Regions from separate parts of the Caballeronia sp. SBC1 genome, predicted to be linked through region 1. Evidence: riboswitches for the same ligand, from Rfam matches in the RefSeq annotation. Region 1 holds a riboswitch; the other holds the start of a gene.
The links. Region 1 has a riboswitch for manganese ahead of SBC1_RS00900 (sodium:calcium antiporter). Riboswitches for the same ligand answer to the same signal wherever they lie in the genome.
Positions count from the first base shown of each region.

Region 2: another riboswitch for manganese. It lies ahead of mntP (manganese efflux pump MntP); the one in region 1 lies ahead of SBC1_RS00900 (sodium:calcium antiporter).

Region 1 is NZ_CP049156.1:192,471-196,762, forward strand. It holds gene SBC1_RS00895 (ABC transporter substrate-binding protein) at 1-1,557, opposite strand, end outside; yybP-ykoY riboswitch at 1,802-1,976, shown strand; gene SBC1_RS00900 (sodium:calcium antiporter) at 2,116-3,126, shown strand; gene fliT (flagellar protein FliT) at 3,270-3,569, opposite strand; gene fliD (flagellar filament capping protein FliD) at 3,590-4,292, opposite strand, start outside.
Region 2 is NZ_CP049158.1:1,714,571-1,718,862, forward strand. It holds gene SBC1_RS34470 (carbohydrate porin) at 1-1,057, shown strand, start outside; gene mntP (manganese efflux pump MntP) at 1,537-2,106, opposite strand; yybP-ykoY riboswitch at 2,182-2,309, opposite strand; gene SBC1_RS34480 (hypothetical protein) at 2,476-2,736, opposite strand; gene SBC1_RS34485 (diguanylate cyclase domain-containing protein) at 2,735-4,228, shown strand.

The DNA of each region.
Region 1 (4,292 bases):
TCGTCCGAACGGACTCACTCGATACCCGCTGACATTGCTGCGCGTAAGCGCCGCTGCCGTCGGATAACCGAGCGGAATCCACAGCGCCTGGTCGTGAATAATCTGCTGCGCTTCGGTATAAGCCTTGGTCCGCTGGCTTGTATCGGCGGTTGCCTTGCCTTCATCGATCAACCGGTCGAGCGTCGGGTCGCAGAAGCGCGCGAAGTTGATGCCCGAACGCACCGCGGCGCAACTGAAGAGCGGCGACAGATAATTATCCGGGTCACCGTTGTCACCGGCCCAGCCCATGAACAACATGTCGTGCTGACCCTGCTTCGCTTCCTTGATCAGCTCGCCCCATTCAATCACCTTCACCTGCGCCTTCACGCCGATCTTCGCCAGATCCGCTTGCAGCAACTCGGCGCCTACCTTCGGATTCGGATTCAGCACGCTGCCATTCGGACGCACCCAGATGGTAGTGTCGAAGCCATTCGGAAAGCCCGCATCGGCGAGCAGCTTCTTCGCGCGATTGACTGAATACGGATACGCCGTGATCTGCTTGTCATAGCTCCATGTGTTCGGCGGATACGGATTCACAGCGGGCGTGGCCGTGTTTTCGAAGACGGTCTTCAGGTAGGTCGTACGATCAAACGCAACGTTCAACGCCTGGCGCACCTTGGGGTTATCGAGCGGCTTCTTCTGCGTGTTCAACGCGACGAACGCCGTCATGAAGGCCGGTGTTTCGACCACTTTCATTGAACTGTCCTTCTTCGCGTCGAGCACGTCCTGCGGCTTCGGCGACAACGCGATCTGGCATTCACCCGCCTTGATCTTCTGCGCGCGCACCGAGGCATCGGGCGTGATGGCGTAGATCAGCCGGTCCACCTTGGGCTTCGGTCCCCAGTATGTCGGGTTGACGTCGTAACGGATCACGGCGTCTTTCGTATAGCTCTTCAGCACGAACGGACCGGTGCCGATCGGTTTCGCGTTCAGGTCGGTTTCCTTGCCCGCCTTGAGCAACTGGTCGGCGTATTCGGCCGAATAGATCGATGCAAATCCCATGGTCAGGATGGGCACGAAGGTCGCGTTCGGCGTGTTGAGCTCGAACTTGACGGTGTTGTCATCGACTTTGGATACGGACTTGATCAGCTTGACTAAGCCCATGGACTGCGCGTGCGGGAAGCCACTCGCGCCCGCCACCTTGTGCCACGGATTGCTGTCGGAGAGCATGCGGTCGAAGGAGAACACCACGTCGTCGGCGTTCAGTTTTCTCGATGGCGTGAAGTAGTCCGTGGTCTGGAACGCCACGTTCGGCCGCAGATGAAACGTGTAGGTGAGGCCGTCGGGGCTCACGTCCCATTTCTCGGCGAGCGCGGGCGTGACCTTTTTCGCGACTTCATCGTAGGAGACGAGCGTGTTGAAGATCACATCCGCCGATGCGTTGGTCGTCACCAGCGAATTGAATTGCACGACGTCGAAGCCATCCGGGCTCGACTCGGTGCACACAGTGAGCGGTTTCGCGATCGCGAGCACCGGCGTGATGGCCAGTACAGCAGCTGCGAGCATTCTGAAGCGCATGGGATCTCCCGTTACGAACGTGGTCGTCAGTGTTAGTCAGTCAGACGTTTCTTGTTTAGCCGTTGCAGCTTATTGTACGGTGCGCTTCGTCGGATGCGTCAGCGCAACGAACGTGCCTCCGTGGCCGTAGCTTACTGAACCGTTATTTCCGCTACAACGACCGATTCGGGATATCCATATGGGCACGCGACAGTTTTTTTCGCCGTCGGTTGCCTTGGTTGCCTAATCCGCGGACCCACGCTAAACTCGTGGCCGTCTTTGGGGAGTAGCCTTCCTTCCGCAACGGGAGGAGGACGCGTCAACATACTCGGCTGGTTAGCCGTGGCGCGTTCGACCGGTCAGGTTTGGCGAGACCATGGGTGCATCTTGTCGTTCACGGTCGGACGGCGCGGGATTGCATCCTGGTTCGCTGACGTCCGACCGTGAAATCATCGTGTCTCCAAAACAAAAACACCCCAGGCCTGCCCCAGGTCAACCCCTGCGCTCGTCGGTTTCTCTACCGCTGCTCTGCCATTTCGATTGCGTCGCCTGCTCGCCGGCTTCATCGCGAGGTGCCGCATGACGATGCTTTTCCTGCAACTCGCGGTCATGCTCGTGGTGATCCTGGCGGCGTCGGAACTCTTCACCAACGCGCTCGAACATCTCGGCGAAAAGCTCGGCATCTCCGAAGGGGTTACCGGTTCGCTGTTCGCGGCTATCGGCACGGCGCTGCCGGAAACCACGGTGCCGATCATCGCGTTGATGGGCGGCACGGCGAGCCGCGCGGTGAACGAGGAAATCGGCGTGGGCGCGATCCTCGGCGCGCCGTTGATGCTTGCCACGTTGTCGACGTGCCTGATGGCCGTCGCCGTGCTCAAGACGCGCGGCCTCAAGGGGGTCGTCGCGCCCGAACATAGCGGTTTCACCCGCGATCTCAACTTCTTCCTGTGTGCTTTCCTGATTGCCGCCGGCGCCATGTTCGTGCCGCATCACGCATGGGAAGTCCGCGCGTTATTTGCTGTGGGATTGGTCGGTGTGTATGTCGCGTATGTGATCACGACGTTCCGCGCGTCCGCCAATCTTGTTGAGAAGGGCCATGGCACTGAAGCGCCCGAACGGCTGCTGATCTCGCGCTTCGGGTTGCCTACTTCGCTCGCGACCATCGTGCTGCAGATGGTTCTGGGCACGGCGCTGCTGGTTGGTGGTGCGAAGGGGTTTATCGCCGGCGTGGAAGGCGTCTCGCATGTGCTGGGGATATCGGCGCTGCTGCTTTCGCTGATCATCATTCCGATCGCGACTGAGCTGCCCGAGAAGGTCAATAGCATCATCTGGGCGCGACGCGGCAAGGACACGCTGGCGTTCGGCAACATCACCGGCGCGATGGTTTTCCAGGGCACGCTGCTGCCGGGTATCGGCATCATGCTGACGCCTTGGGAGCCGCGCGTGGAGGTGATGACGGGCGTTTTCATCACGCTCGCGGCAGCGGCGTGGCTGCGCTTGAACGCGAAGAAGGGTGGGATCGTGCTGTGGGCGCTCCTGGTGAACGGCGGGCTTTATGCTCTGTATCTGCTGCTGACGCTGGGACGCTAAGCCCATAAGAAAACACCCCGGAAGCACGCAAGTGCCCGGGGTGTTGAAGCAGCCATCCGCGCTAAGCGCGCGGTTTTTGTTGTTGTCTTTGCAGAGTCAGCGTTACAGTCAGGCGGTGTTCCGGCCTTGTCTCACTCTCGCGGTCAGAACTTGGCGGCCTGGTGATACTTGCTGGCCGCCTGGACCTTCTTCATCGCCGAGCTGTATTCAATCTGCAATTCCGATTGCGTTGTCTTCGCGTCGGCGGCAATGGCGGCATCGATTGCCTGGATCCTGTTGATCACCTCTATTGCCGTAGCGTCTTGTTCCGGCGTCAACTCCATGAAAAGCGGGGTCCGCTCTTCAGTCAGACGGGCGGCTTCCTGCCAGTCCGCCATGGCCGCCGCATGCTGGATCGCGAGCGTCAACCCCAGCAAGCGGTCGATCAAACTGTTCTGTTCCATGTCGATTTATCCTCGCGCGATCAGCTGTTGTTGGCCGATGCCAGCGCGCCCGCGCTATTTGCGCCGCCGAACAATTGCGTGAGGTATTGCGCGTTGTTGTTCATCGTCGCCATCAGTGTGTTGAGCGCCGTGAACTCCGCCTGGTACTGGCTCGTGAGCTGCGCCGTGTAGGCGGTCAAGGCGGTTTGCTGCGTCGTGATGCTCGTCAAGTCGGTGTTCACCGCACTCTGGCTGTTCGCAACCAAGCCGCCCGTGGCCAGGAACGAGTTAAGGCTGGTCGTCATCTGCGCAGCCACGCCAGTGGTCGAATTGAACAGAGCCGCCACCCCCGACGGGTTGCTTTGGAGCGCAGCGGCGAGCTGAGTGGCGTTGACCACCAGTGAGCCTGCTGGCTGCGTCGAGGTGGCTTGTCCCTGCAGCGTGATCCCGATCGATCCCAGGGAGATTGTCGAATTTCCGTTCTTCACGCCGCTGTCAATAATGCCTGCCAGCGTGTTCTGGATAGTCGTGAGCATCGGGTTCGTGGCCAGGACGCCGCCTTGCGTACTCGCTGCCGCCGAGTTGTCGTTGCCCACCTGGCCGTAGGTGGTGACCAGCGTGTTGTAGAGGCTGACGAAGTTGTTGATCGCGGTGGATGCGGACGAAGTGTCCTGTGCCACGGTCAGCGTCTGCGCGGTGCCGGCCGGCGTGCCGATTGCGGCAGCCGTGAGGTTCAGCGTGACA
Region 2 (4,292 bases), on a different replicon from region 1:
CCGCAACCTGAGCCAGCACACGCTGCTTACGCTGCAGTCCGCAAGCGGCATAGAAGCAGATGCAAGCACGCGCCTGTGGGAGCTTTGGTACCAGCAGTCCCTGCTTGACGGACGGGTCGATGTAAAGCTTGGTCAGCAAAGTCTCGATCAGGAATTCATGGTCAGCCAGTACGCCGCGCCGTTCATGAACGCGACGTTCGGCTGGCCCGTCCTGCCATCCGTCGACCTGCCCTCGGGCGGCCCCGCTTACCCGCTGTCATCACTCGGCGCTCGTTTCCGGGCGAAGCCATCGGACGCAATGACCGTGCTCGCAGGTGTGTTCGACGGCAACCCGGCCGGAAGCAATACCGGGGACCCGCAACAGCAGAACAATCACGGCACGAACTTCAATTTGAGCAACGGCGCGTTGTTCATTGCAGAAGTGCAGTACGCGATAAATCAACCGCCCGCCGATGCGAAAGCACCTCAGCCAAGCGGGCTCCCAGGCACTTACAAACTCGGCTTCTGGTACAACACCCAGAACTTCGCCGACCTGCAGCACGACACGAACGGCTTGTCGCTGGCCGACCCCGCGTCCAATGGAATCCCCGCGCGTCATCGCGGTGACTATAGCGTCTACGCCGTCGCAGATCAGATGGTCTGGCGTCCAAGTGCGGACAGTCCGCAGTCGGTCGGCGTGTTCGCCCGCGTGATGGGCGCGCCCGGTGACCGCAACCTGGTCGACCTCGGCGTGAACGCAGGCGTCACCCTGAAAGCGCCGTTCAAGGGCCGGGACAACGATATTGCCGGACTTGCTATTGGCTACGCCAGGATCGGGTCGAATGCACAGGGCCTCGATCGGGATACCGCATCGTTTTCGACACCCGGTTATCCGCAGCGCAGTGCTGAAACGATGCTTGAAGCGACCTATCAGTATCAGGTCGCGCCGTGGTGGCAATTGCAGGCCGACTTTCAATACGCGTTCCGGCCGGCCGGAGGCATTCCGAACCCCGCGAATCCGTCCGAGCGTGTACATGACGAAGCGGTGGTCGGGGTACGCACCGTCGTTAATTTTTAAGGAAGCGCTGACATTCTGCGCAAGCGGTCGGGGTTTCGACGTCGCCCGGCGGCTTCTCGTTCAGTCGCCTCGTCCGCTCGCTTGCCACCGCGAATTACGCTATTTTCGACATTGAACGCGCGCTCGCTGCCACGCCGTTACACCGGCGATCTCGCGACGGGCGTTCGAGTAGGACTGCTGCTCGTCGGATGAAACCAATCGGCGAAACATCAGTTGATAGACCGCGACCGCCTCATGGAAAGGATGCTGCCATGACGCCATTGCGTGAATCTCTGGCACAATTATTTCGCAACCCTTATTAATTAACAAAGAACCTCACGATCAGCAAACCACTCATTTCGGCAGCTCGCTGCACGACTGCCTGCACAGACCGCCGGACGTCCGCTCTACCCGGGGCATTGAACGCAGTCGCGGCAAGACTCTCCACTCAAAAAGGGCGCGCCTTGCGGCATGCCGACCGCAATCGGCAATCCCCTGCTTCAACTCATATATCCGAGATGCTCGGCCAGGATCACCGAGCCTATGACAACAAGAACGAGCCCGCCCGCAATCTCTGCGCGCTGCCCCACAGCCTTGCCCAGAAAACGTCCGACCATCACGCCCAGCGTCACCATGACCAGCGTCGCCAATCCGATAGTCGCGGCGGTCGACAAGATATTCACATCGATAAAAGCGAGTCCCGCGCCCACCGCCATCGCGTCGATACTCGTGGCAAATCCGGTGAGCGCCAGCAGCCAGAAACCGTGACTGTTGGGCTTCTCGACTTCCGGTGTGGGCGCGCGCAGGCCCGAGGTGATCATACGTACGCCGAGCACGAGCAGCAGGCTGAACGCGATCCAGTGGTCCCATGCGGCAACATACGGAGCGGCGGCCTTGCCGAGCGCCCAGCCGACCAGCGGCGTGATGGCTTCAATCACGCCGAAGATCAGGCCGGTGCGAAGCGCCTCGCGAATCCGGGGACGATGCAGTGTGGCGCCCTTGCCAATCGCAGCAGCGAAGGCGTCCGTCGACATGGCGAAGGCGAGCAGGAGAGTAGAAGCAATATTCATGGGGATGTCAGGATGTCGTTATGGCATTCGGGTCGGGCGAGAACATGCGATGCAGCGGCGAGCCCGACCGGTCTCACCGCTACATCGATGGTCTTGCCAACCAAAAAGCTAACGGCGGCTCATGCCACGGTTCGATTGAACCAAGCGTGTTGACATGAGCGCTTCCAGCAAGTGGAAGCCGGCTACTCCCCAAAGACGGACGAAGGCTACCATGCGCGAAATGAATTTGTAAGCTTTCCCCGGCAGAGCGAAGTGACACTGAGGGGACGCCTGCAGGTAGCTTCTGCCATGCATATCGACATGAATCGAGGGTCCGCACCGGTCCACACAGCGGACAAATCCGGATAATCTTGCCGGTCGGCAAATCGGTCACCAAGATTCAAGCCGATACAATGCGGCCAGCCGAGAATGGCGAGCCTCCCGATCGAACCTGCCGCGCGATGCCCAATCCGAAATCCCTACCGCTGCCTGACCAAGCGTGTCCAGCGCCACACCGCGCCCCCCGCCGCCCGTCAAGTCATTCTCTGCGCCGCCCATGCGTGGCGAGCGGCACGCGATGAGTTCTGCCTCGCCCCCAGTAACAGGTTTGCGGAAGCGCCGCATCAGGCCTCGCTGGACGGCGGTCGGCATGGCAAGCGCGCTCTCCCGCCATCCGATGCTCGCGGGCATCGCCGGCACCGTGGTCGCGGTCTTGATGGCGAGCTTGTCCATCGGCACGTTGTATCAGGGGCGCCAGGGCGTACTCGACCACGCGCACGAAACATCGGCGAACTTGGTCGCGATCATCGGCAACGACCTCGCCCGCAATGTTGAAATCTACAATCTCTCGCTCAACGCGATAGTCGAGGGCGCACAGAACCCGGCCCTGATGGCAATCTCGCCCGCCCTGCGCCGCCAGATCCTCTTCGACCGAGCGATCTCCGCGGCTTACATTACCGGCGCCTACGTGCTGGACGCGCACGGCAAGGTGACGGCGGCAAGCAAGGATGGCCCCCTCCCGGCGGGCTCCTTCGCCGACCGCGAATATTTCCATGCCCAGCAACGCAGCCCCTCGCCCGGCCTGTACTTCTCGCATCCGTTTGCGTCGCGTTTGCGCGGCACCCCGACGATTGGCATGAGCCGGCGCGTCAACGCACCCGACGGTTCGTTCGCCGGGATCGCGCTGCTGGCGATGAACGTCGCGTATTTCAACTCGCTGCTGGACAAGCTCAACGTGGGCGCCGAGGGATCGATCTTCATCGTCCATCAGGATGGCACGATAATCGCCCGCAAGCCTTTTCACGACGACATGGCCGGGCAGAGCGTCGCCAGCTCGCCCACTTTTGCACGCATGGTGAATGCCGCGTCGGGATCGTACACGGCGACCTCCCCGCTCGACGGCGTGCGCCGCCTCTACACGTTCTCGCACGTGCCTGGGACACCGTTCATCGCGGTCGTTGCGCCGGCGGAAGAGGATGTGTTGGGCTCTTGGCGCGAACGCAGCCGGATCGTCGGCGCGCTGACGCTGCTGTCGGGGTTAAGTTTCATCGCGGTGTCGTGGCTGCTTGCGCTGTCGCTGCGCGAGCGCGCAAGCGCACAAGAGGAGCTCGTCCGGCTGGCTGGCACGGATGCGCTCACGGGCCTGCCGAACCGGCGCGCGTTCGACGAACGCATGGACGACGAATGGCGACGCGGACGCCGGGCGGGCACGCCGTTGTCGGTATTGTTCATCGACGTGGATTATTTCAAGGCCTACAACGACGCCTACGGCCACGCACTCGGCGACGACGCGCTCGCCACCGTCGCGCACAGTATTGCCACGGCGGTGCGCCGTCCGGGCGATGTCCCGGCGCGCTACGGCGGCGAAGAATTTGTCGTGCTGCTGCCCGATACACCCCTGGAAGGTGCACGGCATATTGCCGAAGCGATCCGGCAGCGCGTGCAGGCCAGCGCGATCCCCCATCGGGCCAGCGCGCTCGGCACGGTGACGGTCAGCATTGGCTGCGCGACGGCGTCGCCGCCGGGCCTGGGTGGTGCGTACGGCCTGCTCGGCGCTGCCGACCAGCAGCTCTACAAAGCGAAGGCCGCAGGGCGCGACTGCGTCCGGCCGCAGGCCCACGCGGCGGCGGCGGTGAGTTCCTGAGCGCGCCGGCGAGCATGCCGGCGTGCACATCAAATATCGGACGAAAGCGCCCAGACCCGCTGCC